One region of the Ottowia beijingensis genome, then DNA from elsewhere that is predicted to be linked to it. Evidence: predicted binding sites of a transcription regulator. Region 1 holds the regulator's gene; each other region holds the start of a gene.
The links. Region 1 encodes LexA, which represses DNA repair genes until DNA is damaged. Its sites were predicted from a motif close to ACTGTATNNNNATACAGT; they were not measured.
Positions count from the first base shown of each region.

Region 2: the regulator LexA is predicted to act here: its motif matches at 1,869-1,886, upstream of imuA (translesion DNA synthesis-associated protein ImuA).
Region 3: the regulator LexA is predicted to act here: its motif matches at 4,763-4,780, upstream of recA (recombinase RecA).
Region 4: the regulator LexA is predicted to act here: its motif matches at 2,486-2,503, upstream of ACFSCU_RS11940 (DNA topoisomerase IV subunit B).

Region 1 covers NZ_JBHUEP010000007.1:170,125-177,139, forward strand. The annotation lists gene ACFSCU_RS10215 (D-2-hydroxyacid dehydrogenase family protein) at 1-155, opposite strand, end outside; gene ACFSCU_RS10220 (hypothetical protein) at 333-704, opposite strand; gene lexA (transcriptional repressor LexA) at 871-1,536, opposite strand; gene adk (adenylate kinase) at 1,701-2,357, opposite strand; gene kdsB (3-deoxy-manno-octulosonate cytidylyltransferase) at 2,597-3,364, opposite strand; gene ACFSCU_RS10240 (carboxylesterase/lipase family protein) at 3,461-5,233, opposite strand; gene ACFSCU_RS10245 (Trm112 family protein) at 5,317-5,526, opposite strand; gene ACFSCU_RS10250 (VOC family protein) at 5,541-5,912, opposite strand; gene lpxK (tetraacyldisaccharide 4'-kinase) at 5,909-6,982, opposite strand.
Region 2 covers NZ_JBHUEP010000007.1:306,955-313,969, forward strand. The annotation lists gene ACFSCU_RS10885 (thiamine pyrophosphate-dependent dehydrogenase E1 component subunit alpha) at 1-186, opposite strand, end outside; gene ACFSCU_RS10890 (thymidylate synthase) at 260-1,069, opposite strand; gene ACFSCU_RS10895 (ion channel) at 1,122-1,811, shown strand; gene imuA (translesion DNA synthesis-associated protein ImuA) at 1,914-2,735, shown strand; gene ACFSCU_RS10905 (DNA polymerase Y subunit UmuC family protein) at 2,704-4,572, shown strand; partial or broken gene ACFSCU_RS18945 (PHP domain-containing protein) at 4,661-5,011, shown strand; gene ACFSCU_RS10910 (helix-hairpin-helix domain-containing protein) at 5,015-7,015, shown strand, end outside.
Region 3 covers NZ_JBHUEP010000001.1:331,275-338,289, forward strand. The annotation lists gene ACFSCU_RS01570 (SPOR domain-containing protein) at 1-420, shown strand, start outside; gene ACFSCU_RS01575 (glutathione S-transferase family protein) at 839-1,498, shown strand; gene ACFSCU_RS01580 (sensor histidine kinase) at 1,828-3,276, opposite strand; gene ACFSCU_RS01585 (response regulator) at 3,335-4,009, opposite strand; gene ACFSCU_RS01590 (MarR family winged helix-turn-helix transcriptional regulator) at 4,244-4,714, opposite strand; gene recA (recombinase RecA) at 4,846-5,895, shown strand; gene recX (recombination regulator RecX) at 6,291-6,767, shown strand; gene ACFSCU_RS01605 (hypothetical protein) at 6,905-7,015, shown strand, end outside.
Region 4 covers NZ_JBHUEP010000007.1:533,822-540,836, forward strand. The annotation lists gene bamC (outer membrane protein assembly factor BamC) at 1-770, opposite strand, end outside; gene dapA (4-hydroxy-tetrahydrodipicolinate synthase) at 839-1,723, opposite strand; gene ACFSCU_RS11935 (class I SAM-dependent methyltransferase) at 1,806-2,369, opposite strand; gene ACFSCU_RS11940 (DNA topoisomerase IV subunit B) at 2,537-4,516, shown strand; gene ACFSCU_RS11945 (lytic transglycosylase domain-containing protein) at 4,517-5,566, shown strand; gene parC (DNA topoisomerase IV subunit A) at 5,592-7,015, shown strand, end outside.

The DNA of each region.
Region 1 (7,015 bases):
AGCACGATCACCTCGGCATCGCGCAGGCGCACCGACAGCTGGCCCAGGCCCTTGACGGTGTTGGTGTACACCTTGGCCGGGTACTGTTCCAGCTTGGACGCGCAGGCCAGCTTGCGCACGGCGTCCTGATAGTCGTCGAGGATCACGATGTTCATGCCCGCATTGTGCCTTTGGCCGCGGCGGCGGCCGGGCGCATGGGCGCACGGGTACACGCGCGCATGGGCGTACGCGTACACGGTCGCGGGCGGTGTGCGGGGCCAGCGGCCGTGTGGCGGCTGGCGTGGGCTGGCCATGCCGCCCGCGCCGGGCGCCGGCGGCGGTGCGCGGCAGGCTCAGGCGCGGCGGGGCAGGGCGGCCTGCGCCTCGGCGGCGGCCAGACGCTCCAGCTCGGCGCAGACGTCGATCAGCCGGCCCGAGATGCGCAGGCGCCCGCTGTCGCCCGCCGGCTGCCGCGCATCCACGAGGTGGGTGACGCGCACCGCCGGCGTGCCGGTGGCGGGGGCGCCGGCTGTTTCGGCTGCAGGCACCAGCGCCAACGTGCGCTGGCCGGCGGCCTGCTCGGCGGCGCGCCGTTGTGCCACGCGGCGGCGCGCCATGGCGCTCCAGGCGCTGTCGGGCGGCGTGCTGCCTTGCGTGGCAGCACCGCGGTGGCGGCGATAGCTGGGCACGGCCCAGTCGGCCAGGTGGATGACGTTGGTTCCCATGTAAAACCTTTCAGGGAAAGCGAGGTTGGACACAGGCAGGATTGACGGATGGGGCACGCTGGCACCCATCTGATGGCGCTGCCGCAGGGTGTGGACGATGGAAGCGGCCAAAGCGCCGCTGCCTCGTCTGCACGCCCGCCACCTGCGGCGGCACCGGGCAAAGGCGCTACATCAGCATGCTGTTGCGGATCAGGCCTACGGCCAGGCCCTCGATCTCGAACGGCTCGCCGGGCTGCACGACGATGGTGGGGTAGTCGGGGTTCTCGGCGTCCAGTTCGATCTGGTTCTTGTGGCGGTGAAAGCGCTTGACGGTGACGTCGTCGCCCAAGCGGGCCACCACGATCTGGCCGTTGCGCGCATCGCGCGTGGCCTGCACGGCCAGCAGGTCGCCGTCCATGATGCCGGCATCGCGCATCGACATGCCGCGCACGCGCAGCAGATAGTCGGGCCGCTGGGGGAACAGGCCGGGCTCGATGTGGTAGGTCTGGTCGACGTGCTCTTGCGCCAGGATGGGCGAGCCGGCGGCCACGCGGCCCACCAGCGGCAGCGCCAGCTGCGCCATGCCGGGCAGCGGCAGGCTGAAGCTGTCGCCGCGCACGCCGGTGCGGCCGGCGCCCTTCAGGCGGATGCCGCGCGAGGTGCCGCTGACCAGCTCGATCACGCCCTTGCGCGCCAGGGCCTGCAGGTGCTCCTCGGCCGCGTTGGCGGATTTGAAGCCGAGCTGCGCCGCGATCTCGGCCCGCGTGGGCGGTGCGCCGGTGCGGGCGATGGCGTGCTGCACCAGTTGCAGGATCTGCTGCTGGCGGGCGGTGAGCTTGGGTGTGTCGGACATGGGCGACCTCTTGCGCGGCAGGATGGAATGACTGTGTTGATATCCAGTAACTGTATTTTTAACCAGTTTGGCGCGCAATGCAAGCCCCATCGTCGCCAGGCACCGGCGCATGAAAAAGGGCCTTCGAGAACGAAGGCCCTGGGCGGGGGGAAGGCAGCGCGGGCTCAGCTGGCCAGTGCCGCCAGTGCGCGCGCCGTGATGTCCTCGACCGTGCCGGTGCCGCTGATGGCGCGGTACTTGGGTGCGTTGGCCGGGTCGGCCTTGGCCCAGTTGCCGTAGTAGTCGACCAGCGGGCGGGTCTGCTGGCTGTACACGTCCAGGCGCTTGCGCACCGTGTCTTCCTTGTCGTCGTCGCGCTGCACCAGCGGCTCGCCGGTCACGTCGTCCTTGCCTTCGACCTTGGGCGGGTTGAACTTGACGTGGTAGGTGCGGCCGCTGGCCGGGTGGCTGCGGCGGCCGCTCATGCGCTCGATGATGGCGTCGAAGGGCACGTCGATCTCGAGCACGTAGTCGAGCTTGACGCCGGCGTCCTTCATCGCCTCGGCCTGCGGGATGGTGCGCGGAAAGCCGTCGAACAGGAAGCCGTTGGCGCAATCGGGTTGGGCAATGCGCTCCTTCACCAGGTTGATGATGAGGTCGTCGCTCACCAGGCCGCCGGATTCCATCACGCTCTTGGCCTGCAGGCCCAGCGGCGTGCCGGCCTTGACGGCGGCGCGCAGCATGTCGCCGGTGGAGATTTGCGGGATGCCGTATTTCTGGCAGATGAAGGCCGCTTGCGTGCCCTTGCCGGCGCCGGGGGCGCCCAGAAGAATGAGTCTCATCTTGCTCCTCGTTTATGCGTGGTGGCGGCATCGGCAGCAGGGCCGGTGCGCGGTCGCTGGCGAGAATAGCACGCAGCCGCTTGAGACTGGCTTACAGCGCACGGCGCGGGTTGGTTGCTTTTGTTTTGATAGTGGGTTGCGCAGGCTGTAGCTTGAATTCAAGAGAAAAGACATTGAAATCAAGGTTTGACAGGCGCCAGCAGCTATTGAAATTGAAGTGACTGCCGGCCGCGGGCGCATCAACCGTGCGTGGCGTCGAACAGCGCGCGCACCCGTGCCAGGTCCTCGGGCGTGTCCACGCCGGCGCCGGGCGCGTGGGGCGTGAAGTGCACGGCAATGCGGTGGCCATGCCACAGGGCGCGCAGTTGCTCCAGCGCCTCGCACTGCTCCAGCGGCGCGGGCGGCATCGACGGGAAGGCGCGCAGGAAGGCGGCGCGGTAGCTGTAAAGGCCGATGTGGCGCAGCGGCGCGGGTGCCGTCGGCAACTGCGTGATGCCCTGCGCGAAGCCGTCGCGCCACCAGGGCAGCGGCGCGCGGCTGAAGGTGAGGGCCAGGCCCCGCGCGTCGGTGATCACCTTCACCACGTTGGGGTTGGTGAAGTCTTCTACGGTTTCGATAGCGTGCGCCGCAGTGCCCATCTGCGCCAGCGGCTGTTTCTTCAACAAACCCGCAACGGCGTCGATGAGTGCCGGGTCGATCAGCGGCTCGTCGCCCTGCACGTTCACCACCACGTCGTCGCCATGCAGGCCCAGCAGGGCGCAGGCCTCGGCCAGGCGGTCGCTGCCACTGGGGTGGTCGGCGCGGGTCGGCACGGCGCGCACGCCGTGGGCGGCGCAGGCGCTCAGGATCTCGGGTGCGTCGGCGGCCACCACCACCTGCGCCGCGCCGGAGCATTCGGCCCGCTCGGCCACGCGCACGATCATCGGCTTGCCGCCGATGTCGGCCAGCGGCTTATTGGGCAGACGGGTGGAGGCGAGGCGGGCGGGGATGAGGACGGTGAAGGGCATGGCGAGCGCAGAGAAATGGCCGCGCTCCAGCGCGGAACGCGGCCATTGTCTTGCATCGCTGGTGGGCCCGCGGGCCGGGCCAGGCGATGAAGGGGTTTACTGCACGCTGATCTGCTTGGCTGCCAGCGTGGCGTCGAACAGCAGCACATTCGGCCAGTTGGGCCAGTTCGCGCCCAATGCGCCGGTGTTGGGGTTGCCGCTACGCGCGAAGGCGGCCAGGGTGGACATCATGGCGTCCGACAGGGCCAGTCGGCCGGCCTTGTTGGCGTCGCTGACGATCACGTTCGAATACAGCGACGGGCCGAAATTGCCGAACAGGAAGGCCAGGTCGAACGCGTGGGCCGCGCCGTAGACGTCATTCCAGGGCGCGGGCTCCTGCTTCCAGTCGAAGCGGTAGCTCCACAGCTGGTTGGGCGTCTGCGTGGCCAGCGCGTCCATGAAGTTGTCGCGCAGGGCGACGAAGAACTTGGCGTCCAGGTCGGCAATGGCCACGTCATAGGCCGCGCCGTCGGCATAGGCGGGGTTCACGATGTCGTGGAAGGTGGCGGCCTTGGCCTTGCCCGCGTCGAACAGGATGGGGAACAGCTGCGCATCCGGCAGCTTGATGCCCACCGGGTGGCCGACCAGCGGCAGGAAGGACGACAGCAGCTTGCCTTCGTGGTTCGTCATGCCCGACATGACGGGCACCTTGACGTAATCGCCGGCCAGGATGGCGGCAATCGGGTCGGTGGGCACCACGGTGCCTTCAGGGATGGGGCCGGACGCCGTGGTGTTGGGCAGGCCGCCCACGGTCTTCAGGCCCACCTTCAGGATGGTGCTGGCGGGCTTGCCACGCAGGTAGGCGGCGATCTCGGCGTTGGAATGCGACTGCACCCAGGCGGTGGCGCCGGCCACGTCGGCGGCGGTGCCGTCGTCGATCAGCAGCTTCATCAGCAGCATGTTCGACAGCGCTTCGTAGGTGGCCACGGGGTTCAGCGCCGGGATGGTGCCGTTGTTGCCCTGCAGGTTGTTGGCCGGCTGCGGAAAGCCCGGGCTGGTGGCCACCGAGATGCCGCCCGACAGGGGCGCCAGCCGGTGGAACAGGCCGGCCGCGCGGTTGCCCGGCGTGGTCAGCACGGCCAGCACGTTGATGGCGCCGGCCGACTGGCCCGACAGCGTGACGTTGGCCTTGTTGCCGCCGAAGTGTTCGATGTTGCCCTGCACGAACTTCAGCGCGGCGATGATGTCGAGCACGGCGAAGTTGCCGGACTGGTCTTCGGGCGTCAGCGTCGGGTCGACGGCGGTGTCGCGCAGCGCCGGGTGGCGGAAGAAGCCCAGTTGCCCCAGCCGGTAGTTGGCCGACACCACCACGGCGTTGGCCTTCTTCGCCAGCGCCGCGCCGTCGTACAGCGGGTCGCCACTGTAGCCGGTGATGTTGCTGCCGCCGTAGATGAACACGATGACCGGCAGGTTCTTCTCGTTGGTGGCCGGGCGCCAGATGTTGAGCGACAGGCAGTCCTCGCTGCCGGGCGTGTGGCCGCTGAGAATGTTGTCGCCCACGCTGGCGTCGAAGGTGTTGGCGTTGCCCGGGCTGTACATGCGCGGGTTCTGGATGCACGAGGCACCGAACTGCGTGGCCTGCAGCGTGTCCTTCCAGGCCGTGGGCGCCACGGGCGCCTTCCAGCGCAGCGCGCCGGCGGGCGCCTGGGCGAACGGGATGCCCTTCCAGTAGTACGTGCCCGACTTCGCGCCGTCGTCCACACCCTGGACCTTGCCGTAGGCGGTGTCGCGGGTTTCGGGGGCATCGCTGCTGCCCCCGCAGGCGCTGAGAACAAGGGTGGTGGCCATGGCGCCTGCGGTCAGCCAGCGGGTGGCGTTGATCGGCTTCATCGCGCGGTGCTCCTGTGTGGGTTGTCTCCGGGCGCGATGCTAATGGCCGGGAGGCAGTGCTACAAGCACCGCGGGGCGCGTGTTTACCCCAGCACCGGGGTGCGCGGCGGCATGGCCTCGATCTCCTCGGCCGGCACGGCGCGCGCTTCGCCCTCCAGCATGATCGGGATGCCGTCGCGGATGGGGTAGGCCAGGCGGGCCGAGCGCGAGATCAGCTCCTGCTTCTCGCGGTCGAGGTCGAGCGGGCCCTTGGTGACGGGGCAGACGAGCAGTTCGAGCAGCTTGGTGTCCATGCGGTTGACTCTTTTCAATCAGGGTAGCGGCTGACCTCGATCAGGTGGCCGTCGGGGTCGTTGAAATACACCGATTCGATCGGGCCCTGGGCGCCGGATTTCGTCACCGGGCCCTCGAGCACCGGCACGCCCTCGGCCGCCAGGCGGGCCAGCACGCGCGCGGTGGGCCAGTCGGTGATCAGGCACACATCGCCCGCGCCCACGGCGGCGTGGTTGCGCGGCTCCATGCCCAGGGTCTGCAGGTTGATCTTCTGCTGGCCGAACTGCAGCGCGCGGCGACCGTTGCCGAAGCTGACGGCCTGCATGCCCAGCACGCGAACGTAGAACGCGACCGAGCGCTCGATGTCGGCAACCGTGAGGACGATGTGGTCGATGTGCGAAATCATGGCGTGCGCGGCGCGGGCGCGGTGGTGTGCCGCGGATGATAGCCCTGCGCCGCCAGGCGGCCGTCCAGCGCGGTGAAGAAGGCGGCCGGTACGTCCAGCACCAGCGGCACGGCCAGCGCGGCGGGGTCGTGGCGCCACAGCTTCAGCGCATCTTTTTCGGTGCAAATCAGGGTTTCACGCTTGTCTGGCGGGCGCTGCCAGCTATTGAAATCGTAGTGATCGGGCAGGGCCTGCGTGCGCGCCAGTGTCAGGCCTGCGGCGCGCAGCATGGCGAAGAAGGCCTCGGGCCGGGCGATGCCGGCCACGGCGCTGAGCGGCTGGCCTTGCAATTCGGCCAGCGGCACGCGGCTGCCGTCGGCGCGCAATGCGTCGTCGGCCAGGCGGCGGGTGGCGGTGAAGGTGGGCGGGTGCTGACCAGCGCTTGTGGGAGCGGGCTGGCCCGCTCCCCCATGTGCTGATGGCGTTTCGGTGAACAGCACCAGATCCACCGCGCGCGGCCAAGGTTCGCGCAGCGGGCCGGCGGGCAGCAGCCAGCCGTTGCCCGTGCCGCGCGCGTCGAACACGCACACTTCCACGTCGCGCGCCAACGCCCCGTGCTGCAGTCCGTCGTCGCAGACCAGGATGTCGCAGCCGGGGTGCGCCGCCAGCAGGGCCTGGCCCGCCTCGGCGCGGCGCGGCGCCACGGCCACCGGCACGCCAGCGCGGCGGCGCAGCAGCAGCGGCTCGTCGCCCACGGCGCGCGGGTCGCTGTCGGGCATGACTTCGCGGCAGTCGTCGCCGGCGCGCCCGTGCCCGCGCGAGACGATGCCCGGCCGCCAGCCGCGCGCCTTCAGGTGGTCGACGATGGCCAGCGTGGTCGGCGTCTTGCCCGCGCCGCCGGCGACCACGTTGCCGACCACCACCACGGGCACCGGCAGGCGGGTGACCGTCCGCGCGCCGCTGCTGTAAGCCGCGCGTTCGCGTGCCGCCAGCGCGCCGTACAGCCGCGACAGCGGCCACAGCACCACGGCCAGCGGCCCGCGCCGTTGCCAGGCGGCGCGCAGGCGGTGTTCGAGCGGGATGCGAGACATCGGGAATGGCGGAACGACGAGCAGCAGGCGCTT
Region 2 (7,015 bases), 140 kb from region 1:
CGCGCACACGCCGGCGGCCACGGCCTCCTGCCCGGTGGACAGGTGCAGCGGGCCGCGCACCAGCGCGGGCGTGGCCGAGGCCTGCTTGCCCCAGGCGGCGACGCCGCCCTGGCTGGCGATTTCGGCCGCGTCCTCGAAGGCGCGGATGCGCACCATGGTGCGGTAAAGCGATAACAGATCGGTCATTCGGTTACTTCGTTATTGATAGCTGGTTGCGCTTGCTGAATCAGCGCTGGAGGCCGATTTGTCTTGAAAAATCTCAGACGGCCACCGGCGCCTTGATGGCCGCGTGGTGCTGGTAGCCCTGCACCTCGAAATCGTCGAATTCGTAATCGAAGATCGACGGCGGGCGACGGCGGATCGTGAGCGTGGGGTAGGGGAAGGGCGCGCGGCTGAGCTGCTCTTTCACCTGCTCTTCATGGTTGGCGTAGATGTGGCAGTCGCCGCCCGTCCAGATGAAATCGCCCACGGCCAAGTCGCACTGCTGCGCCAGCATGTGCGTCAGAAGCGCGTAGCTGGCGATGTTGAAGGGCACGCCCAGAAAGATATCGGCGCTGCGCTGGTAGAGCTGGCAGCTCAGCCTGCCATCTGCCACGTAGAACTGGAAGAACGCGTGGCAGGGCATCAGCGCCATCTGGTCGAGTTCGGCCACGTTCCAGCTGCTCACGATGATGCGGCGCGAATCGGGGTTGGTCTTGAGCGTGTTCACCACCTGCGCGATCTGGTCGATGTGCGTGCCATCGGCCCTGGGCCACGATCGCCACTGCACGCCGTACACGGGGCCGAGGTCGCCATCGGGCTTGGCCCATTCGTCCCAGATGGTCACGCCGCGCTCCTGCAGCCAGCGTGCGTTGCCGTCGCCGCGCAGGAACCACAGCAGCTCGTAGATGATGCTTTTCAGGTGCACCTTCTTGGTGGTGACCAGCGGAAAGCCCTCGCTCAGGTCGAAGCGCATCTGGTAGCCGAACACGCTTTTGGTGCCCGTGCCGGTGCGGTCGGCCTTGGCCACGCCGTGCTCGTGCACGTGGCGCATGAAATCTTCGTACTGGTGGCGGATCGGTCGGTTCATTGCTGCCGATTGTGGCGCAAGCCGGCAAGCAGACCTTGGCGACAATCGCGCCATGATCCAGCCCCTTCGCCTGCTGCGGCGCCTGCGCCACTACCCCTCGTCGGCCCTGCTGGCGGTGCAACTGGTGGGGGTGGTGATGTATGCGCTGCTGGACGACGGCCGCACCGGGCGCGTGGGGCAGGTGGTGCTCAGCCTGTTCGGGCTGCTGGTGCTGGGCATGGCGCTGCGCGTGGTGCGCCAGAGCCCGGCCGCCAACAGCTGGGCCATGGGGCTGGCGGCCAGCGTGCTGGTGCTGTGGATGTGGCAGTGGGTGTCGCCGGGCACGCACCTGCTGCTGCTTATCTCGGTGCTGGAGGCGCTGTTCTACCTGTACGCGGCCGGCGCGCTGATCGCCTACCTTCTGCAGGACGACACCGCCACCACCGACGAGCTGATGGCCGCTGGCGCCACCTTCACCGTGCTGGCCTGGGCCTTCGCGCACCTGTACATGGCCTGCCAACTGCTGGTGCCGGGCACCTTCCCGGCGGCGGTGCGACCGGGCGAACCGCGCACCTGGTTCGAGTTGCTGTTTCTCAGCTTCACCACGCTGGCCGGCGTGGGCTTGAGCGACATCGCGCCGGTCAAGCCCATGGGCCGCGCGCTGGTCATGCTGGAGGAGCTGGCGGGCGTGATGTACATCGCCGGCGTGGTCTCTCGGCTGGTGGCCTTGACGGTGACCCGGCGCGCAAGCGGCGACCGATAAGCGCCGGCTGCTCCTGTTTTTTGGCTCGCTCGCGGCGGGTGACAGATGGGCCAAAAGACTGTATAAAACAACAGTTATTTGCGTTGTTTTCATGCGGTTGAAATGTCTGCCTCGTCCTGTCTGTCGTCCCTGCCATCCGCCCTTGGCGCCAGCGTCTGGCGTGCCGATGAGCTGGCGGGCGCGGCCGTGGGCACGGTGGCCAGCGGCCACGCCGCGCTGGATGCCGAACTGCCCGGCGGCGGCTGGCCGCTGGGCGCGCTGATCGAATTGCTGCAGCCGGCGCGCGATGCGCCCGTGTGGTCGTTGCTGCTGCCGGCCGTGGTGGCGCGCCAGCAGGCCAGCGGCGGGGCGGTGGTGCTGGTCAATCCGCCGCACGAGCCGTTTCTGCCCGCGTTCGCGGCGGCGGGGCTCCCCGCCTCATCCGTGCTGTGGGTGCGCGGCGAAACGCCGGTGGCGCCACTGTGGGCCAGCGAGCAGGCGCTGCGCTGCGCCGACGTGGCCGCCGTGCGGGCCTGGCTGCCGCGCGCGCGCGCCGGCGATCTGCGCCGCCTGCACGCGGCGGCCGCGCTGCGTGCCGACAGCCTGCTGTTCGTGCTGCGGCCGCAGGCCGCCGGGGCGGCCGGCTCCTGCGCGCGGCTGCGCCTGCGGGTGGGCGTGCCGGCGGCGGCGCCCGTGCACGGCGCGGGGCACCCCGACGCGGCGCGGCAGGCGCTGGCACCAGCGCTGTGCGTCGACATCCTCAAGCGCCGCGGGCCGCCGCTCGATGCGCCCTTGCAGCTGCCGGCGCAGGCGCCACGGCTGCGCGCGCTGCTGGCCGCCAGCGCGCCAGCGGGCGCGGCCGGGCCGGGCGGCGGGAAGGTGCGGTCGCTGGACACGAAGAAAGAAGAGAGCCATGCACTGGATCGCCTTGCAGTGGCCGCCTGAGGGCAGCGTGGCGGGCGATGGCCTGCCCGCGGCTGCGGCGCCGCCCGTCGGCGCGGCGCCCACGCGCGAGGCGCTCGGCTGGTGGGCCTTGCAGTTCACGCCGCACGTGGCCTGGGTGGACGAGGCGCTGCTGCTCGAAGTCTCGGCCAGCCTGCGGCTGTGGGGCGGCCTGAAGGCGCTGATGCGCCGCATTAATGAATCAAATCCGGCGCCAGCCGTTGTGCAGCAAGCGCAGGAAGCTACTGGATTGGTAGCAATCGCCCTGTTGCGCCTGCGCTCGGGCAGGCAGGCGCTGCCTGCCGACCGGCCCGCCGCGTTGCCGCTGGCCACGCTCACGGCCGCGCAGCCGCACCTGCCCCTGTTCGCGCGGCTGGGCTGCCGCACCTGGGGCGATGTGCACGCCTTGCCGCGCGCGCCGATGGTGCGGCGCTTCGGCGCCGAGTTGCGCCGCGCGCTCGACATCGCCTGGGGCCTGGCGCCTGAAAGCTACCCCTGGCTCACGCTGCCCGAGCGCTTCGACCAGCGGCTCGAGTTGCCCCAGCGCGCGGACGACGCCCCGGCGCTGATGTGGTCGGCCAACCGCCTGCTCACTTTGCTACAGCTGTGGCTGCGCGCGCGCCAGTTGGGCGTGCTGGCGTTCGAGCTGGAATGGACGCTCGACCTGAAGCGCCTGGACGGCCGCGCGCTGCCGCCCACGCAATCGCTCGTCATCGGCACGGCCGAGCCGGGGCAGGCCATGGTGCACCTGCGCCGCCTGCTGGCCGAGCGGCTGGCGCACGTCAGCCTGCTGGCGCCGGCGAACGGCCTGCGCCTGCGCAGCCTGGACACCGCGCCCTGGGTCGCGCCCACGGTGAGCTTTCTGCCCGAAGACCAGCGCAGCGGCGATCCGCTGCACGTCTTCATCGAACGCGTCAGCGCGCGGCTGGGCGTCGGCAGCGTGCAAGCGCCCGTGCTGCAGGCCGATCATCGGCCGGAGTGCATGCAGGGCTGGCAGGCGGCCGAGCCTGGCCGGCCGTCGCCGGCGGCCAGTCCCACGGCGCAGAAGCGATCCGGAAAGCGGCCCAAGGACATGGCTCCTTCCCCCGCTGGGGGAAGGCTGGGATGGGGGCAGCCCCCGTCAGCCATGCCACCGCCGCCAGCCCCTCACCCCAGCCCTCTCCCCAAAGGGGCGAGGGCGCAAACTCATCCGCTGCCGCACGGGCGCCCACTGCCCCCTCTCCCGCCGGCGGCAGAGGGCTGGGGTGAGGGGAAAGCAACTAAAGATGCGCAGCCGTTTTTTGAACCAAATCAGCCTCTGATCGTTGCTGATAAAGCGCAGTTCGCTATTGAAAATGAAGCAAACTTTCCTCCTTCCCTCGCTGGGGGAAGGCTGGGGTGGGGGTCGCCACCGTTGACCATGGCCGCGCCGCTGGCCCCTCACCCTAGCCCTCTCCCCAAAGGGGCGAGGGAGCAAGCGGTGGCATCGCCCGGGGCTGCTTACTCCCTCTCCCGCCGGGCGGGAGAGGGTCGGGGTGAGGGAGCCGCAACCTCGTGGCACAGCCTTCTCCCCGACGCGCTCGCCCCCACCTGGCTGCTGCGCGAACCGCTGCCGCTGGAGGTGGCCGAAGGCGGCCAGCCCTGCCACCACGGCCCGCTGCGCCTGCTGGCCGGCCCGCGCCGCGTCGAAACCGGCTGGTGGCCCGACCCTGCCGCACCCGGCGCCCCTGTCGCCGCGCGCGACTACTACATCGCCCAGAACCCGGCGGCCGAACTGCTGTGGGTCTACCGCGAACGCGCCACGTCGGCGGCGCCGAGCGCCGCCGGACCGCGCTGGTTCCTGCACGGCCTGTATGCCTGAGCCGAGCCACAAGGAACTGGCCGAACGCGCCGACTGGGCGCGGCGCCATCGCGCCCGGTTCTTGAAGAAAAATCAGCCGCTGGTCGGCATCCAGACTGCGCAACAAGCTACAGAAAAAGAAGCAACCGAGCCGCCGCCCTACGCCGAACTGCACTGCCTCACCCACTTCAGCTTCCAGCGCGGCGCCTCAAGCCCCGAAGAGCTGGTGCGCCGCGCCTGGGCGCTGGGCTACACGGCGCTGGCCATCACCGACGAGTGCTCGGTGGCCGGCGTGGTGCGCGCCTGGAGCGCGCACAAGGTCTGCGCCCGCGCACCCGAGCCCGGCGATGCGTTCGACGACGAACTGAGCGCCGTGCGCGCCGCGCGCCGCGCCGCCGGCGTGAGTGCGCCGCTGCAACTGCTTTTCGGCAGCGAATTCCGCTTCGACGGCCAGGGCACGCTGGTGGCGATCGCGCGCGATCTGCACAGCTGGGGCGACCTGTGCAGCTTCATCACCGCCTGTCGCCGCGCCGCGCCCAAGGGGCACCACGCGCTGCCGCCGCTGGCCCAGGCGCTGGCCGCACTGCGGCGCTGCGCGCTGCTGTGGGCGCCGGCGAAGGAGGGGTCGAAAGCTATCGATTCAATAGCTGACTGCGCTTTACAGACAAGCGTCAGCGGCCCATTTGATTCAAAAATCACGCTGCTGGCCGAGCTGCACGGTGGCGCCGACGATGCCCTTTGGCTGGCGCAGCTGCGCGCGCTGTCCGCCGCCACCGGCTGGCCGCTGGCGGCGGCCGGCGACGTGCACATGCACGTGCGCGCGCGCAAACGCCTGCACGACGTGATGACCGCCATCCGCGTCGGCCAACCGGTGCACGCCTGCGGTTTCGCGCTGCAAGCCAACGCCGAGCGCCACCTGCGCCCGCGCGAGCGGCTGGCGGCGGTGTACCCGCCCGACCTGTTGGCCGCCACGCTGGCGGTGGCCGCGCGCTGCGCGTTCGAGCTGGACGAAATCCAATACAACTATCCGGAAGAGGCGGTCATCGAGGGCCTGACGCCGACCGAAACCCTGGCGCAACTGACCCGCGAAGGCGCCGCCTGGCGCTTTCCCAAAGGCGTGCCGCCGCGCATTCAAGGCTTCATCGACAAGGAACTCGCCCTGATCGAGGAATGCCGGTACGAGATGTTCTTCCTCACCGTGCACGACATCGTGCGCTGGGCAAGAGGGCAGGGCATCCTGTGCCAGGGGCGCGGCTCGGCGGCCAATTCGGTCGTCTGCTATTGCCTGGGCATCACCGCCGCCGACCCCGAAAAATCCAACCCGCTGCTGGAGCGCTTCATCAGCAAGGCGCGCCAGAACGAGCCGCCCGACATCGACGTCGATTTCGAGCACGAGCGGCGCGAACAAGTCATCCAGTACATCTACCGCAAATACGGCCGCAGCCGCGCCGCTTTGAGCGCCACGGTCATCTGCTACAGAAGGCGCAGCGCCCTGCGCGACGTGGGCCGCGCGCTGGGCGTGGACGAGCGGCTGATCGACGCCTTCGCCAAGGATCACCACTGGTTCGACGACGGCCTGGCCGCGCACCGCCTGGGCGATCTGGCGGCCACGGTCGGCGCCGCCATCACGCCCGCGCTGGCCAGCCTGTGGCTGCAACTGACCGAGCAGCTGCGCGGCGCGCCGCGCCACCTGAGCCAGCACGTCGGCGGCTTCGTGCTGACCGAAACGCCCTTGCACCGCCTGGTGCCGCTGGAAAACGCGGCCATGGAAGGCGATCCCGTGCAGTGGGCCGACCCCGACGCAGAAGGTGAAGCACCCGCCAGCGCCCACGCGATCTGCCCGGAACTGGAACGCTGGCTGCCGCCGCGCCCCGCGCTGCGGCAAGTCATCCAGTGGGACAAGGACGACCTCGACGCGCTGGGCCTGATGAAGGTCGACGTGCTGGCACTGGGCATGCTCACGGCCATGCGGCGCTGCCTTGAAATGGTCTCGCGTCGGCGTGGCAGGCCGTTCACGCGCTCCGATATCCAGAGCGAATGTCCGGAAACCTACCGCATGATCCGCCGCGCCGACACCGTGGGCACCTTCCAGATCGAAAGCCGCGCGCAGATGAGCATGCTGCCGCGCCTGAAGCCCACCACCTTCTACGACCTGGTGGTCGAAGTCGCCATCGTGCGGCCGGGGCCGATCAGCGGCGGCATGGTGCACCCGTACCTGAAGGCGCGCGAGCGTCGGCGGCGCGGTCTGCCCATCACCTACGATCGTTCGACCAACGACCCCGCGCCCAACCCGGCCGATCCTGACGACCCGGAATGCCAGCCCCGCCTGGCCAAGGCGCTCAGGCGCACGCTGGGCATTCCGATTTTTCAGGAGCAGGTCATGGAAGTCGCCATGATCGCCGCCGACTACAGCGCCGAGGATGCCGACCGGTTGCGCCGCGACATGGCCGCCTGGAAGCGCAAG
Region 3 (7,015 bases), on a different contig from region 1:
TTCAACGAGCAGCAGGCCGACGCCGTGCGCCGCGCCGCCGCCAGCCTGCCGGCCGGCAGCTGGCGCCTGGAGCCGGTGCAACTGCCCGGCCGCTGGATGGTCTACGTCGGCAAGCTGGCCGACGCGGATGCCGTGCGCACCAAGCGCAGCGAGCTGCGCGACCTGGGTGTCGACACCGACCGCCCCGGCGCCGCGCTGGAGCCGGGCCTGTCGCTGGGCCGCTTTTCCAGCGAGGAGGCCGCGCAACGCGCCCTGACCGACCTGGGCCGCAAGGGCGTGCGCACCGCCCGCGTGGTGCAGGAGCGGCGCGACACGCCGGCCTACCTGCTGCGCCTGCCGAATGCCGATGCGGCACTGCGCCAGCAGGTGCGCGGCCTGCGCGGCGCGCTGGCGGGCAAGGAGCTGCGAGGGTGTGAATAGAAGAACAACCCCCTGAGCCGCTGACGCGGCTTCCCCCTTCTCTTGCTGCGCTGCGCTTCGCGGGAAGGGGGACAACGCCAGTGGCCGGGCCAAGCCCGCTCCACGGCGTTCGCTTGGATGGCCTGCTCCGCGGCCGTTCGATTCACGAAGGGGGGCGTCTGGCCCTGAAACTCCCTCGCCCGCCTGCGGGAGAGGGCGGGGGTGAGGGTCGGAGACGCATCCTCCCGTAGCTGGCTAATCGATCAGGCGCTTTTTAATTGATAGCGGCTTGCGCTTGTCCATCCGTGATTTCAAGCCGAAGCCATCTGAAACCATTGATTGACCGGCGCAGGCAGCTATCTTTATTGATGTTCGGCGCCCCGCCCGCCGCGCTATGCTCAGGCCCTTGCCTACCCACCGATCCACAGGAGACTTCCCCATGACCCTCAAGCTCTACTACGCCTCCGGCGCCTGCTCGTTCGTGCCGCACAGCATGCTGGAGATGGCCGGCGCCACTTTCGAGCCGGTGGCGGTGAAGCTGCACCGCAACGAGCAGAACAGCCCCGAGTACAAGGCCATCAACCCGCGCGGCCAGGTGCCGGTGCTGGTGGACGGCGGCGAGGTGATCACGCAGATCATGGCCATCATTGCCTACATCGACGCCAAGTTTCCCGAGGCCACCTTCATCCCCAAGGACCCGCTGGCGCGTGGCCGCTTCGTCGAGGTGCTGGCGTGGATGAACAACACGGTGCACCCCACCTTCACGCACATCTTCATGCCGCACAAGTTCACCGGCGACGAGGCGGCGCAGGCCGCCATCAAGACGCACGCCGTGGGCCAGTACCGCACGCTGATGGGCGAGCTGCAGGACTTGGTGAAGAAGGCGCACGCGGAAGGCCGCGACTGGCTGGGCGGCGTGCACTGCGGCCCGCTGGACACCTATGCGCTGACGCTGCTGCGCTGGGGCACCATCGCCGGCATCAACCCCGAGGACTTTCCCGAGCTGTGGGCGCATGTGCAGCGCACCGCCCAGGTGCCGGCGGTGGCGCGCGCCATGGAGCGTGAGAAGCTGCAGCTGAGCCTGTACAAGCCGGCCTGAGGCGGGCGGAGCGGCCGCTTCGATCATCCTGGCGTGCAGAGGCGCTGCATGGCGTCGGTGCGAGCGGACTGTAGGGGGGGTATGCGGCTCCAGCGCCCGCCAATAGGGCGCTATCGGCTTACTTATAGGGGAGTATGTGGTGACCGCGGGCTGTGGGAGCGGGCTTGCCCGCGATGCGGCGTCGCCTCGCGTTCAGTGCTTCATCGCGGGCAAGCCCGCTCCCACGAAAAAGCCATCGAGCCGTGGCCTGCCTGGCGGGGCGATGATGCCCGAATCCTGCGCCGACGCCCGCCCGCCGGGCGCCTCAAGCTATCGACAAGATAGCGCCATCAACTTGCCCGAAAACGCACCGTGAAGCACGCGCCCGGCGGCTGCTGGCCGGGGTGGGCGTCGTCCACGCTGACCTCTGCGCGGTGCTGCGCCGCGATCTCCTGCACGATGGGCAGCCCCAGGCCCGAGCCGTGCACGTTGGTGCCCAGCGCGCGGTAGAAGGGCTGGAACACGCTGGCGCGCTCGGCCTGGGGGATGCCGGGGCCGTTGTCCTCCACCTGCACAGCCAGCGCGCGGCTGAACGGCTCCACGCGCAGCCGCGCGGTGACGACGCCGGGCGATTCGGGCGTGGAAGGCGTGTAGTGGATGGCGTTTTCCACCAGGTTGCGGATCATCTCGCGCAGCAGCGTGGGGTTGCCCAGCAGCGTCAGCTCGGGCGCGCCGGGCGCCGGGCCGTCGTAGCCCAGGTCGATCTGCTTGTCCATGGCCTGCGGCACGGCCTCGCGCACCACGTCGATGGTGAGCTGCGCCAGGTCGCACGGCTGCTGCGCCATCACGGCGCCGCCGGCCTCGGCACGGGCCAGCGCCAGCAGCTGGTTGACGGTGTGCGTGGCGCGCACGCTGGCGTGGCCGATCTGCTGCAGCGACTGTTTCAGGTCGTCGGCGCTGGCGTCCTCGCGCTGCGCCAGGTCGGCCTGCATGCGCAGCCCGGCCAGCGGCGTCTTCAGCTGGTGCGCGGCGTCGGCCAGAAAGCGCTTCTGCGTGGCGATGGAGTCCTTCAGCCGCGTCAGCAAGTCGTTGACCGAGCCGACCAGCGGCCCCACCTCCTGGGGCACGGCGCTTTCGTCCAGCGGGCTTAGGTCGTCGGGCTTGCGCGCGCGGATGCGCGAGGCCAGCGCCGACAGCGGCCGGATGCCGCGCACCAGCGCCAGCCACACCAGCAGCACCGCCAGCGGCAGGATGGCGAACTGCGGCAGCATCACGCCCTTGATGATCTCGGCCGCCAGCACGCTGCGCTTCTCGCGCGTTTCGGCCACCTGCACCAGCGCCTGGGCGCCGCTGTCGCCGATGGGCACCCACAGGTAGGCCACGCGCACCGGCAGGCCGCGGAATTCGGCATCGCGCAGCTGTGGCTCTTCGGCCAGTTCGCCCGTGCTCGGCTCGTGGCCCGCGCGCGGCGGCGCGGGCAGTTCGCGCTCGCCCGACAGGTATTCGCCCTTGGCGCCCAGCACCTGGTAGTAGACGTTGTCGGAGTCGTCGGCGCGCAGCAGCTCGCTGGCCGGCTGCGGCAGCAGAAAGCGCACGCGCTGGCCGGGCGTGACCTGGATGAACTGCGCCAGCGCCTGCACGTTGTAGACCAGCGCGCGGTCGAACGGCTTGTTGGCCAGGTTCTGCGCCACCAGCCAGGTCAGCGCCAGGCTGACGGGCCACAGCAGCAGCAGCGGCGTGAGCATCCAGTCCAGGATCTCGCCGAACAGCGAGCGCTGGGCGCGTTGGAATATCTTCACTGCATTGCTGCTGTTTCGGTAGCTGCCAGCGCTTGCCCAGCAAGCGCGGGCGCCTGATTCAACCCGGAATCTTCTCGAGGCAGTAGCCCAGCCCGCGCACCGTGGCGATGCGGATCGGCCCCTTCTCGATCTTCTTGCGCAGGCGGTGGATGTAGACCTCGATGGCGTTGTTGCTCACCTCCTCGCCCCACTCGCACAGGCGCTCCACCAACTGCTCCTTGCTCACCAGGCGGCCGCTGCGCTGCAGCAGCACCTCCAGCAGGCCCAGCTCGCGCGCCGACAGGTCGACCATCTTGCCGTCGATGCTGGCCACGCGGCCGGTCTGGTCGTATTCGAGCGGGCCGTGCTTGATGGTGGCGCTGGCCGCGCCCATGCCGCGCCGCGTGAGGGCGCGCACGCGCGCTTCCAGCTCGGTCAGCGCGAACGGCTTGGCCATGTAGTCGTCGGCGCCGTAGTCCAGGCCCTTCACGCGCTCCTCGATGCTGTCGGCCGCGGTGAGGATCAGCACCGGCAGCGTCTGCCCGCGCGCGCGCAGGCGCTTGAGCACCTCCAGCCCGTGCAGCTTGGGCAGGCCCAGGTCGAGGATCAGCAGGTCGAACTCGGTGTTGGTGAGCAGGGCGGTGTCGGCCTCGGTGCCGGTGGCCACGTGGTCCACCGCGGCGCCGTGGGTGCGCAGGCTGCGCATCAGGCCATCGGCCAACACCTGGTCATCTTCGGCGATGAGGATGCGCATGAAAGTCTCCTGTGGCGGCGCCGCGCGCCGCATCGTTGTACTGGGCGTTGGCAGCAAATTCTAGAGCGCCGCCGCGGGGGCCGCGCTGGGGTTGTCCCCCGCATCGGCGGGGTGGGCATGCGGGTGCGCGGATGGTTGCGCGGGGCGAGCAGCGCAGGCCACGCCATTCGCTATCAACAAGATAGCTATCGGCGCTTGCTGTACAAGCTCTGAAGGCCGATTTCGCCTGAAACATCAGGCCGCATACGCCTCCAGCCCCAGCGCCACCACGGTGGCGACCTCGTCGCCCACGGCGGCGCGGAACTCGGCCTCGGCCTGCGCCACGGCGTCGCGGAAGGCGGCCAACCAGTCCAGCCCCGTCGGCGTGAACACGATGCGCCGCGCCCGGGCGTCGCGCGGGTCGGGCTCGCGCGCCACCAGGCCCCAGGCTTCGCATTGGTCCACCAGATCGCCCATGGACTGCTTGGCTATGCCGGCCCAGGCGGCCAGCTCGGTCAGCCGCGCGCCGCCCAGCGGCAGGTGGCGCGTGATGTGGATGTGCGCCGCGCCCACCTTGTCGCGCGCCGCCAGGTTGGCCAGCGCCAGCGGCGCCTGCTCGCTGGCCGCCATCAGCTGCAGCACGCGCTCGTCGAAGCGGCGCATGGCGTGGCCGAGCAGGCGGCCGAGGTGCGTCTCGCGCCAGCGGTCATCGTCGGGCTCATTCATGCGCTAGATAGTAAGGCAAACTGACCATAAATCGGCTTTACGGCAATCAATGGATTGATATACAGTCCTGTTCAAGCATCCAGTTGATTCGGGTGCATCCGCTTCAACCCATTGATCTCAAAGGAAAAATCATGGACATGGCCGTCGCCGACAAGACCGAAAAAGCCAAGGCCCTGCAGGCCGCGCTGGCGCAGATTGAAAAGCAGTTCGGCAAGGGCACCATCATGCGCCTGGGCGAAGGCGAGGTGGTCGCCGACATCCAGGTCGTTTCCACCGGCTCGCTGGGGCTCGACGTGGCCCTGGGCGTGGGCGGCCTGCCGCGCGGCCGGGTGATCGAGATTTACGGCCCGGAATCGAGCGGCAAGACCACGCTCACGCTGCAGGTCATCGCCGAGATGCAGAAGCTGGGCGGCACCTGCGCCTTCATCGACGCCGAGCACGCGCTGGACACCGCCTACGCGCAGAAGCTGGGCGTGAACCTGCAGGACATGCTGATCAGCCAGCCCGACACCGGCGAGCAGGCGCTGGAAATCGTCGATTCGCTGGTGCGCTCGGGTGCCATCGACCTGGTGGTGGTCGACTCGGTCGCCGCGCTCACGCCCAAGGCCGAGATCGAGGGCGACATGGGCGACAGCCTGCCCGGCCTGCAGGCGCGGCTGATGAGCCAGGCGCTGCGGAAATTGACCGCCACCATCAAGAAGACCAACTGCACGGTGGTGTTCATCAACCAGATCCGCATGAAGATCGGCGTGATGTTCGGCAGCCCCGAAACCACCACCGGCGGCAACGCGCTGAAGTTCTACGCCTCGGTGCGCCTGGACATTCGCCGCATCGGCACCATCAAGAAGGGCGACGAAGCCATCGGCAACGAAACGCGCGTGAAGGTGGTCAAGAACAAGGTCAGCCCGCCCTTCAAGCAGGCCGAGTTCGACATCCTGTTCGGCGAAGGCATCAGCCGCGAGGGCGAGATCATCGACATGGGCGTGACCGCCAAGGTGGTGGACAAGAGCGGCGCCTGGTATTCCTACCAGGGCGAAAAGATCGGCCAGGGCCGCGACAACGCCCGCGAGTTCCTGCGCGAGAACCCCGATCTGGCGCGCGAGATTGAAAATCGTGTTCGTGAGTCGCTAGGCATCGCCGGGCGACCCGCAGCGGTGGAAGCCGCTGCGGAAGAGGCGTGAGCCTCTTGAACACGATTTCAGTGCAGGCTCATATTGGCGCAGCCTATGTGAAGGCCGCGTCAGCGGCCGTGCCGAAATTAAAACAAGGTGCGCGAGTCGCTCGGCATCGCCGGGCGACCGGCGGCGGCGGAAGCCGCCGTCGATGAGGCGTGAGCCGAATTCGCACCGCAGTTTCAGCGCAGGCTCACGTGCGCGCAGCGCACGTGAAGCCGCGAAGCGGCGTGCCGGAGCTAAAACCGGCGTCCGTGAGTCGCTCGGCATCGCCGGCAGGAGGCTGACGCTCTCTTATTGGGAGCTGCTTGCGCCTTCTGCAAGCGGACTTCATAGTGATTTCATTATGAAATCAAGTGTGAATCGGCGCGAACAGCCATCAAATTGATAGCATCCAGCAGCCCATGACCCCACGCCCCGCGCAGACCCTCTCCCTCAAGGGCCGCGCCCTGCGCTACCTCGCGGCGCGCGAGCATTCGCGCGCCGAACTGGCCACCAAGCTGTCGCGCCACGTGGGGCCCGAGGACGACCCGGACGCTGTGGCGCGCGTGCTCGACGAACTGGCCGCCAAGGGTTTCATCGACGAGGCGCGCGTGGCCGAGTCCGTGCTGCACCGCCGCGCCGGGCGCCTGGGCGGCGCGCGCGTGCTGCAGGAGCTGCGTGCCAAGGGCCTGCCCGACGAGGTGGTGGCCGACGCCGCCGCGCAGTTGCGCAGCACCGAACTGGCACGCGCGCAGGCCGTCTGGCGCAGAAAGTTCGGCCAGCCGCCCGCCGACGCGGCCGAGCGGGCGCGCCAGCTGCGCTTTCTGGCCGCGCGCGGCTTCAGCGGCGACGTGGCGCGCCGCGCGCTGGGCGGCGCTGCGGACGACGACGATTTCTGACGCCGCGCGCACCCGCCACCACCCCTTCAAGTGCGGGCTTGACAGCCGCGCGGGTTGCCGCCGCAATCACCCCGCCAGCGTCATGGTGATGGAGGCCCTTGGGCCGCACCCACATGGGCTGCAGGGAGAACAAAACAATGAGAATCGTCTACGCCTTGAGCGACAAGGGCGCGCGCGAGTGTGCCGCCGCGCACAGCACCTTGCCGGTCGAATTGCATGGCTTGCTGCGCATGGTGGATGGCCGGCGC
Region 4 (7,015 bases), 360 kb from region 1:
GCCACCACGCGCGCCGCCTGGGGTGCGGCTTGGCCTTGTGCCGCGGCGGCCAGTGCGGCCTTGGCCTGCTCCTGCGACACGCCCAGCTTGACCATCAGGCGGCGCAGGAATTCGGCTTCCAGCTCAGGGTCGCGCGCGCGCGGCTGCCAGACGGTGCTGTCGCGGCGTGCCGACGAATACACCTCTTCCATGCCGCGGTGGGTGACGAAGATGTCGGTGCCGCCGGCCGCGTTGCGCTCCAGCCGGGTGCGGAACTTGTCGCGCTCGCCGGTGGAATACAGCGAATCGAACACCTTGCCGATGGTGTTGCGGATGAAGTCCTGCGGGATCTTGGCGCGGTTCTCGGCCCAGTCGGTTTCCATCAGGCCCATGTTGGCCTGGTCCACCGCCATCAGGAAGCCGCTTTCCAGCCAGAAGTCGCGCACCGATCCCCACAGCTTGTCGGGCGTGCGGTCCACGCGCAGCCAGCGCTCGCCGTCCTGGCGCATGAACTGCACGTCGGCGATCTGGTTGGCGGCCGTGGGCGTGCCGGCGGCCTGTGTGGCGGCCTGGCCCGCCTGGTAGCCGGTGGCGGTGACGGTGCCGCTGCTGACGGCATAGCGCGACTGGCCGGGCAGCTGGCTCAGGTCGGGCGGCACCTCGAGCGAGACGCCGCGGCCGGAGCTCTTGTAGTCGATCTTGTCGGGCTCCAGCACCGAGCAGGCGCTCAGCGCCACGGCAGCGGCGGTGCCCAGCAGGGCGAAGGAGATTCGGCGTTCGGCAGACTTCACGTTATCCGTTCCTTATAAGGAAAATAGGGCTCCAGCGCCCGTCCTTGCTGCGCGAGCAGCTATGAATATCAGAGTAAACCAGCGCTCTTCAGGGCTTGCTCGACCACGGGCTCGTTGGCCTTCGACAGGGGCGTCATGGGCAACCGCAGCGTGCCGCCACACAGGCCCATGCGCGCGGCGGCCCACTTCACGGGGATCGGGTTGGCCTCGACGAACAACTGCTTGTGCACGGGCATCAGCTTGAACTGGATCTCCATGGCCTTCTTCACGTCGCCGGCGATGGCGGCCACGCACAGCTCATGCATCAGGCGCGGCGCCACGTTGGCCGTGACGCTGATGTTGCCCTGGCCACCGCACAGCATCAGCGCCACGGCGGTGGGGTCGTCGCCCGAATACACGGCGAAACCCTTGGGCACGTCGCGGATCAGCCATTGCGCGCGCTCGATGTTGCCCGTGGCCTCCTTGATGCCGACGATGCCCGGCACCTGCGCCAAGCGCAGCACCGTGTCATGCAGCATATCGGCCACGCTGCGGCCGGGCACGTTGTACAGCACCATCGGCAGGTCGCCCACGGCTTCGGCAATCGCCTTGAAGTGCTGGTACTGGCCCTCTTGCGTGGGCTTGTTGTAGTAGGGCACCACCTGCAGCTGGCTGTCGGCGCCCACCTTCTTGGCGAACTTCGCCAGCTCGATCGCCTCGGCCGTGGAGTTGGCGCCGCAGCCGGCCATGATGGGCACGCGCCCGGCGGCCTGCTCAACGGCGACGCGGATGATTTCCTGGTGCTCCTCGACGTTCACCGTGGGCGATTCGCCCGTGGTGCCGACCACGCCGATGCAGTCGGTGCCTTCGGCGATGTGCCAGTCGATCAGCTTGCGCAGCGTGGGGTAGTCGACGCTGCCGTCCTCGAGCATGGGGGTGACGAGGGCGACGATGCTGCCGGTGAGAGGTGTCATGAGGTCCGTGTGCTTTGACGGTAAACGATCATTTTAGTGGGCGCGCCAGCTTGGCGACCGCGCTGAGGCCGCGATTCGCCGGTCACAACGGATAACGCGTCGGCGCGCTGCCGGTAGGCATGCCAGGCCGCACTGCCGCGATGCGCTGCACGAAGCGCTCGGGCTGGGGCAAAAAGCCGTCCTCGTAGGCCACCACGTGCCAGTTGGCGCCGCTGCACAGCGCCAGCAACTCGCCCGGGCGCAGCAGAAAGTCGGGCCGCGAGGGTTTGCCCACGGTGTCGTTGCCCTGGGCGAAGGTTTCGTACAGCAGCACGCCGCCGGGGGCCACGGCACCGAGCACGGTCAGCAGCAAGGGGCGCCACAGGTAGTTGGTGACGACCACGGCGCCGAAGTGCCGGTCGGCGAAAGGCCAGGGCCCGTTCTCGATGTCGGCTTCGACCGTTTCACCCCAGGCCCGTGCAGCGCCCAGCGCCTCGGCATCGCGGTCCACCCCCGTCACCGTGTGCCCACGCTGGGCGAACCAGTGCATGTGGCGGCCACGCCCGCAGGCCACGTCGAGCACGCTGGCGCCAGGCTGCACCAGCGGCGAGAAGCGCGTGATCCAGGGCGAAGGCTGCACGCTGGCGTGGGGGGTGGCTTCAGTCATGGGCGGAGCATACAGCAACTTCAAATTTCATAGCTTCTCGCGCTTGATGGGTAAGCGCTGGAGGCCTATTTCGCTATGAATCTGGTGCGGCTGCATGCATACCCCTGCCGCACCAATCTGTGTTTGCATCCAGTAATTTCCGGCCCGGCAGGTTAAAATGCGCGGTTATGTCCACGTCACCCGCATCGTTCGCCGCCGGCTATTCCGAGGGTTCCATCAAGGTCCTGAAGGGCCTGGAGCCCGTCAAGCAGCGGCCCGGCATGTACACCCGCACCGACAACCCGCTGCACATCATCCAGGAGGTGATCGACAACGCCGCCGACGAGGCGCTGGCCGGCTTCGGCAAGAAGATCAGGGTGACGGTGCACACCGACCAGTCGGTCAGCGTGGAGGACGATGGCCGCGGCATCCCGTTCGGCCTGCACCCCGAGGAAAAGGCACCGGTGATCGAGTTGGTCTACACGCGCCTGCACGCCGGCGGCAAGTTCGACAAAGGCTCCGGCCATGCCTACAGCTTCTCGGGCGGCCTGCACGGCGTGGGCGTGAGCGTGACCAACGCGCTGTCGAAGCGGCTGGAGGTGAGTTGCCACCGCGAGGGCCAGGTGGCCCGCATCGTGTTCGCGGCGGGTGATGTGATCGAGCCGCTGGCACTGCGCAAACAGGAAGCGGGCGACCGCAAGCAGGGCACCACCGTGCGGGCCTGGCCCGACATGAAGTATTTCGAATCCAGCGCGCTGCCGGTGGGCGATCTGGTGCATCTGCTGCGCAGCAAGGCGGTGCTGATGCCCGGCGTGAGCGTGACGCTGGTGAACGAGAAGACCCGGGAAACGCAAACCTGGCAGTACAAGGGCGGCCTGCGCGACTACCTGGAGCAGACGCTGCCCGCCGACGCCGTGATCCCGGTGTTCGAGGGCGAGGGCTATGCCGACAAGCACTCCGACAGCTTTGCCGATGGCGAGGGCGCCGAGTGGGCCGTGGCCTTCACCGAAGACGGCACGCCGGTGCGCGAGAGCTACGTCAACCTGATCCCCACCACGGCCGGCGGCACGCACGACAGCGGCCTGCGCGACGGGCTGTTCCAGGCCGTCAAGAGCTTCATCGAACTGCACGCGCTGTTGCCCAAGGGCGTGAAGCTGATGCCCGAGGACGTGTTCGCCCGGGCCAGCTACGTGCTGTCGGCCAAGGTGCTCGATCCGCAGTTCCAGGGACAGATCAAGGAGCGGCTGAACTCGCGCGATGCCGTGCGCCTGGTGTCCAGCTTCGTGCGCCCGGCGCTGGAGCTGTGGCTGAACCAGCACGTGGATTACGGCAAGCGGCTGGCCGAGCTGGCCATCAAGGCCGCGCAGACCCGCCAGCGAGCCGGCCAGAAGGTGGAAAAGCGCAAGGGCAGCGGCGTGGCCGTGCTGCCAGGCAAGCTCACCGACTGCGAAAGCCGCGACCTGAGCGTGAACGAGGTGTTCCTAGTCGAGGGCGATTCGGCCGGCGGTTCGGCCAAGATGGGCCGCGACAAGGAAACCCAGGCCGTGCTGCCGCTGCGCGGCAAGGTGCTGAACACCTGGGAGGTGGACCGCGACCGCCTGTTCGCCAACACCGAGATCCACGACATCTCGGTCGCCATCGGCGTCGATCCGCATGGCCCCCAGGACGAGCCCGACCTCTCCGGCCTGCGCTACGGCAAGATCTGCATCCTGTCCGATGCCGACGTGGACGGCTCGCACATCCAGGTGCTGCTGCTCACCCTGTTCTTCCGCCACTTCCCCAAGCTGATCGAGACCGGCCATGTGTACGTGGCGCGCCCGCCGTTGTTCCGGGTCGACGCGCCGGCCCGCGGCAAGAAACCGGCGGCCAAGATGTACGCGCTGGATGACGGTGAGTTGGCAGCCATTCTCGACAAGTTGCGCAAAGATGGCGTATCTGAGGGAAAATGGACGATTGGCCGTTTCAAGGGCCTGGGCGAGATGAACGCGGAACAATTGTGGGAAACCACGCTCAATCCCGACACCCGCCGCTTGTTGCCGGTGCAACTGGGCCCATTTGATTTCGTGCAGACGGCGGCCGAGATGACCAAGCTCATGGGCAAGGGCGAAGCCGCGTCGCGGCGCGAGCTCATGGAACTGCACGGCGACGCCGTGGAAATCGACATCTAGATGACACACCACCATTCAGCCTCCGGCCTCAGCAGGTTCGCGCGTCGCGTGCGCCTGTCGGCACTGGGCGTGGCGCTCTCGGCGCTGCACCTGGGTGCCCATGCCGATCTGTGGACCTATGTGGACGACAAGGGCATCACGCACTTCGCGGCTTCGCAGGTCGACGAGCGCTACCAGCTGTTCTACAAGGGCAGCGATGCCGGCAAGCTCAACCTGACGCAGGGCGGCGCCGCTGCCGCCGCGCTGGCGCCCGAGCCGAAGCAGCCCCGTGTGGGCCTGAAGGCGAAGAAGGGCGAGCCGAAGTTCGAGGTGCCCAGGCGCTTTGCCAACATCGACTCGTCGAAGAGCTACAAGAACGTGCAGAAGCACATGCGCGCGGCGGCCAAGACGCACCAGGTCGATTACGAGTTGCTCAAGGCGGTGATCGCCGCCGAGTCGGGCTTCGACCCCGAGGCGGTGTCGCCCAAGGGCGCCGTCGGCCTGATGCAGCTGATGCCGCCCACGGCGCAGCAGTACGGCGTGGTGGCCGACAGGGATGGCCGCAAGGACCGCAAGGGCAACCCGCTGCCGGCACGCAGTGTGGAAGAAAAACTGACCGACCCGCAGATCAACATCAACGCCGGCGCGCGCTACCTCGCCTACCTGATCAAGCTCTTCAAGGGCGAGCTGGAACTGGCCGTGGCCGCCTACAACGCGGGCGAAGGCGCCGTGCAGCGCGCCGGCAACAAGATCCCGAAATACAAGGAAACGCAGGGCTACGTGAAGACCGTCATGGGCCTGTACGGCGTGTTCAAGCCCGAGCAGACGGTGGTGGCCGACGCCCGTGCCACGCCGGCGCAGCCGGTGGCCAGGGCCGCGGGCCGCGTGGGCGGGCGCGTGCGGGTCGAACTGGCGGGCGCCGGCAAGGCGATCGAGGCCGCCACGCCGGCGGCCGTGGCGCCCGCGGCTGATGCGGCGGCCAGCGTGCTGACGCCGGTGCTGTTCACCGTGCCGCGACTGGGCGCCGACGTGCGGGTCGACAGCACCACCAGCACAAGCAGCGGAAGCTGATTTCCTTTTCTTTTTCCTTTCCTGAATGAACGATCAAACGGTCCTCGATCTGGCCGGGGAGGGCGGCGGGTCGGATGACGACCTGGCGCTGGCCACCTACGCGCAGCGCGCCTACCTCGAATACGCACTGTCCGTCGTCAAGGGTCGAGCCCTGCCCGACGTGGCCGACGGCCAGAAGCCGGTGCAGCGCCGCATCCTGTATGCGATGTCGCGCATGGGCCTGGGCTATGGCGGCACCGGCGGCAACACGCCGGCCACGCCGGTCAAGAGCGCCCGCGTGGTGGGCGACGTGCTCGGCAAGTACCACCCGCACGGCGACACCGCCGCCTACGACGCGCTGGTGCGCATGGCGCAGGACTTCAGCCAGCGCTATCCGCTCATCGACGGCCAGGGCAACTTCGGCAGCCGCGACGGCGACGGCGCCGCCGCCATGCGCTACACCGAGGCGCGGCTGGCCAAGATCACGCGCCTGCTGCTGGAAGAGATCGACGAAGGCACGGTCGACTTCCAGCCCAACTACGACGGCCGCGAGCAGGAGCCGCGCCAACTGCCCGCGCGCCTGCCGTTCGCGTTGCTGAACGGCGCCAGCGGCATCGCCGTGGGCCTGGCCACCGAAATCCCCAGCCACAACCTGCGCGAAGTGGCCGATGCCTGCGTGGCGCTCATCAAGTCGCCCAAGCTGAGCGACGACGAGCTGTTCGCGCTGCTGCCCGGCCCCGACTACCCCGGCGGCGGGCAGATCATCAGCCCCGCCACCGACATTGCCGACGCCTACAAGACCGGACGCGGCAGCCTGAAGGTGCGCGCGCGCTGGAAGATCGAGGACCTGGCGCGTGGCCAGTGGCAGCTGGTCGTCACCGAGCTGCCGCCCGGCACCAGCGCGCAGAAGGTGCTCGAAGAAATTGAGGAACTCACCAACCCCAAGGTCAAGACCGGCAAGAAGGCGCTGACGCCCGAGCAGACGCAGCTCAAGGGCACGGTGCTGGCGGTGCTGGACGAGGTGCGCGACGAATCGAGCAAGGACGCGCCGGTGCGCATCGTGTTCGAGCCCAAGAGCCGCACCATCGGCCAGGACGAACTGATCAACACGCTGCTGGCGCACACCAGCCTGGAAACTTCGTCCTCCATCAACCTGACCAGTGTCGGCCTCGACGGCCGGCCGGTGCAGAAGTCGCTGCGCCAGATGCTGGTGGAATGGATCGACTTTCGCCAGCAGACCATCACCCGCCGCAGCCAGCACCGGCTGCAAAAGGTGCTCGATCGCATCCACATCCTCGAAGGCCGGCAGCTGGTGCTGCTGAACATCGACGAGGTGATCGCCATCATCCGCGAGAGCGACGAGCCCAAGGCGGCGCTGATCGCGCGCTTCAACCTGACCGAGCGGCAGGCCGACGACATCCTCGACATCCGCCTGCGCCAGCTGGCACGGCTGGAGGCGATCAAGATCGA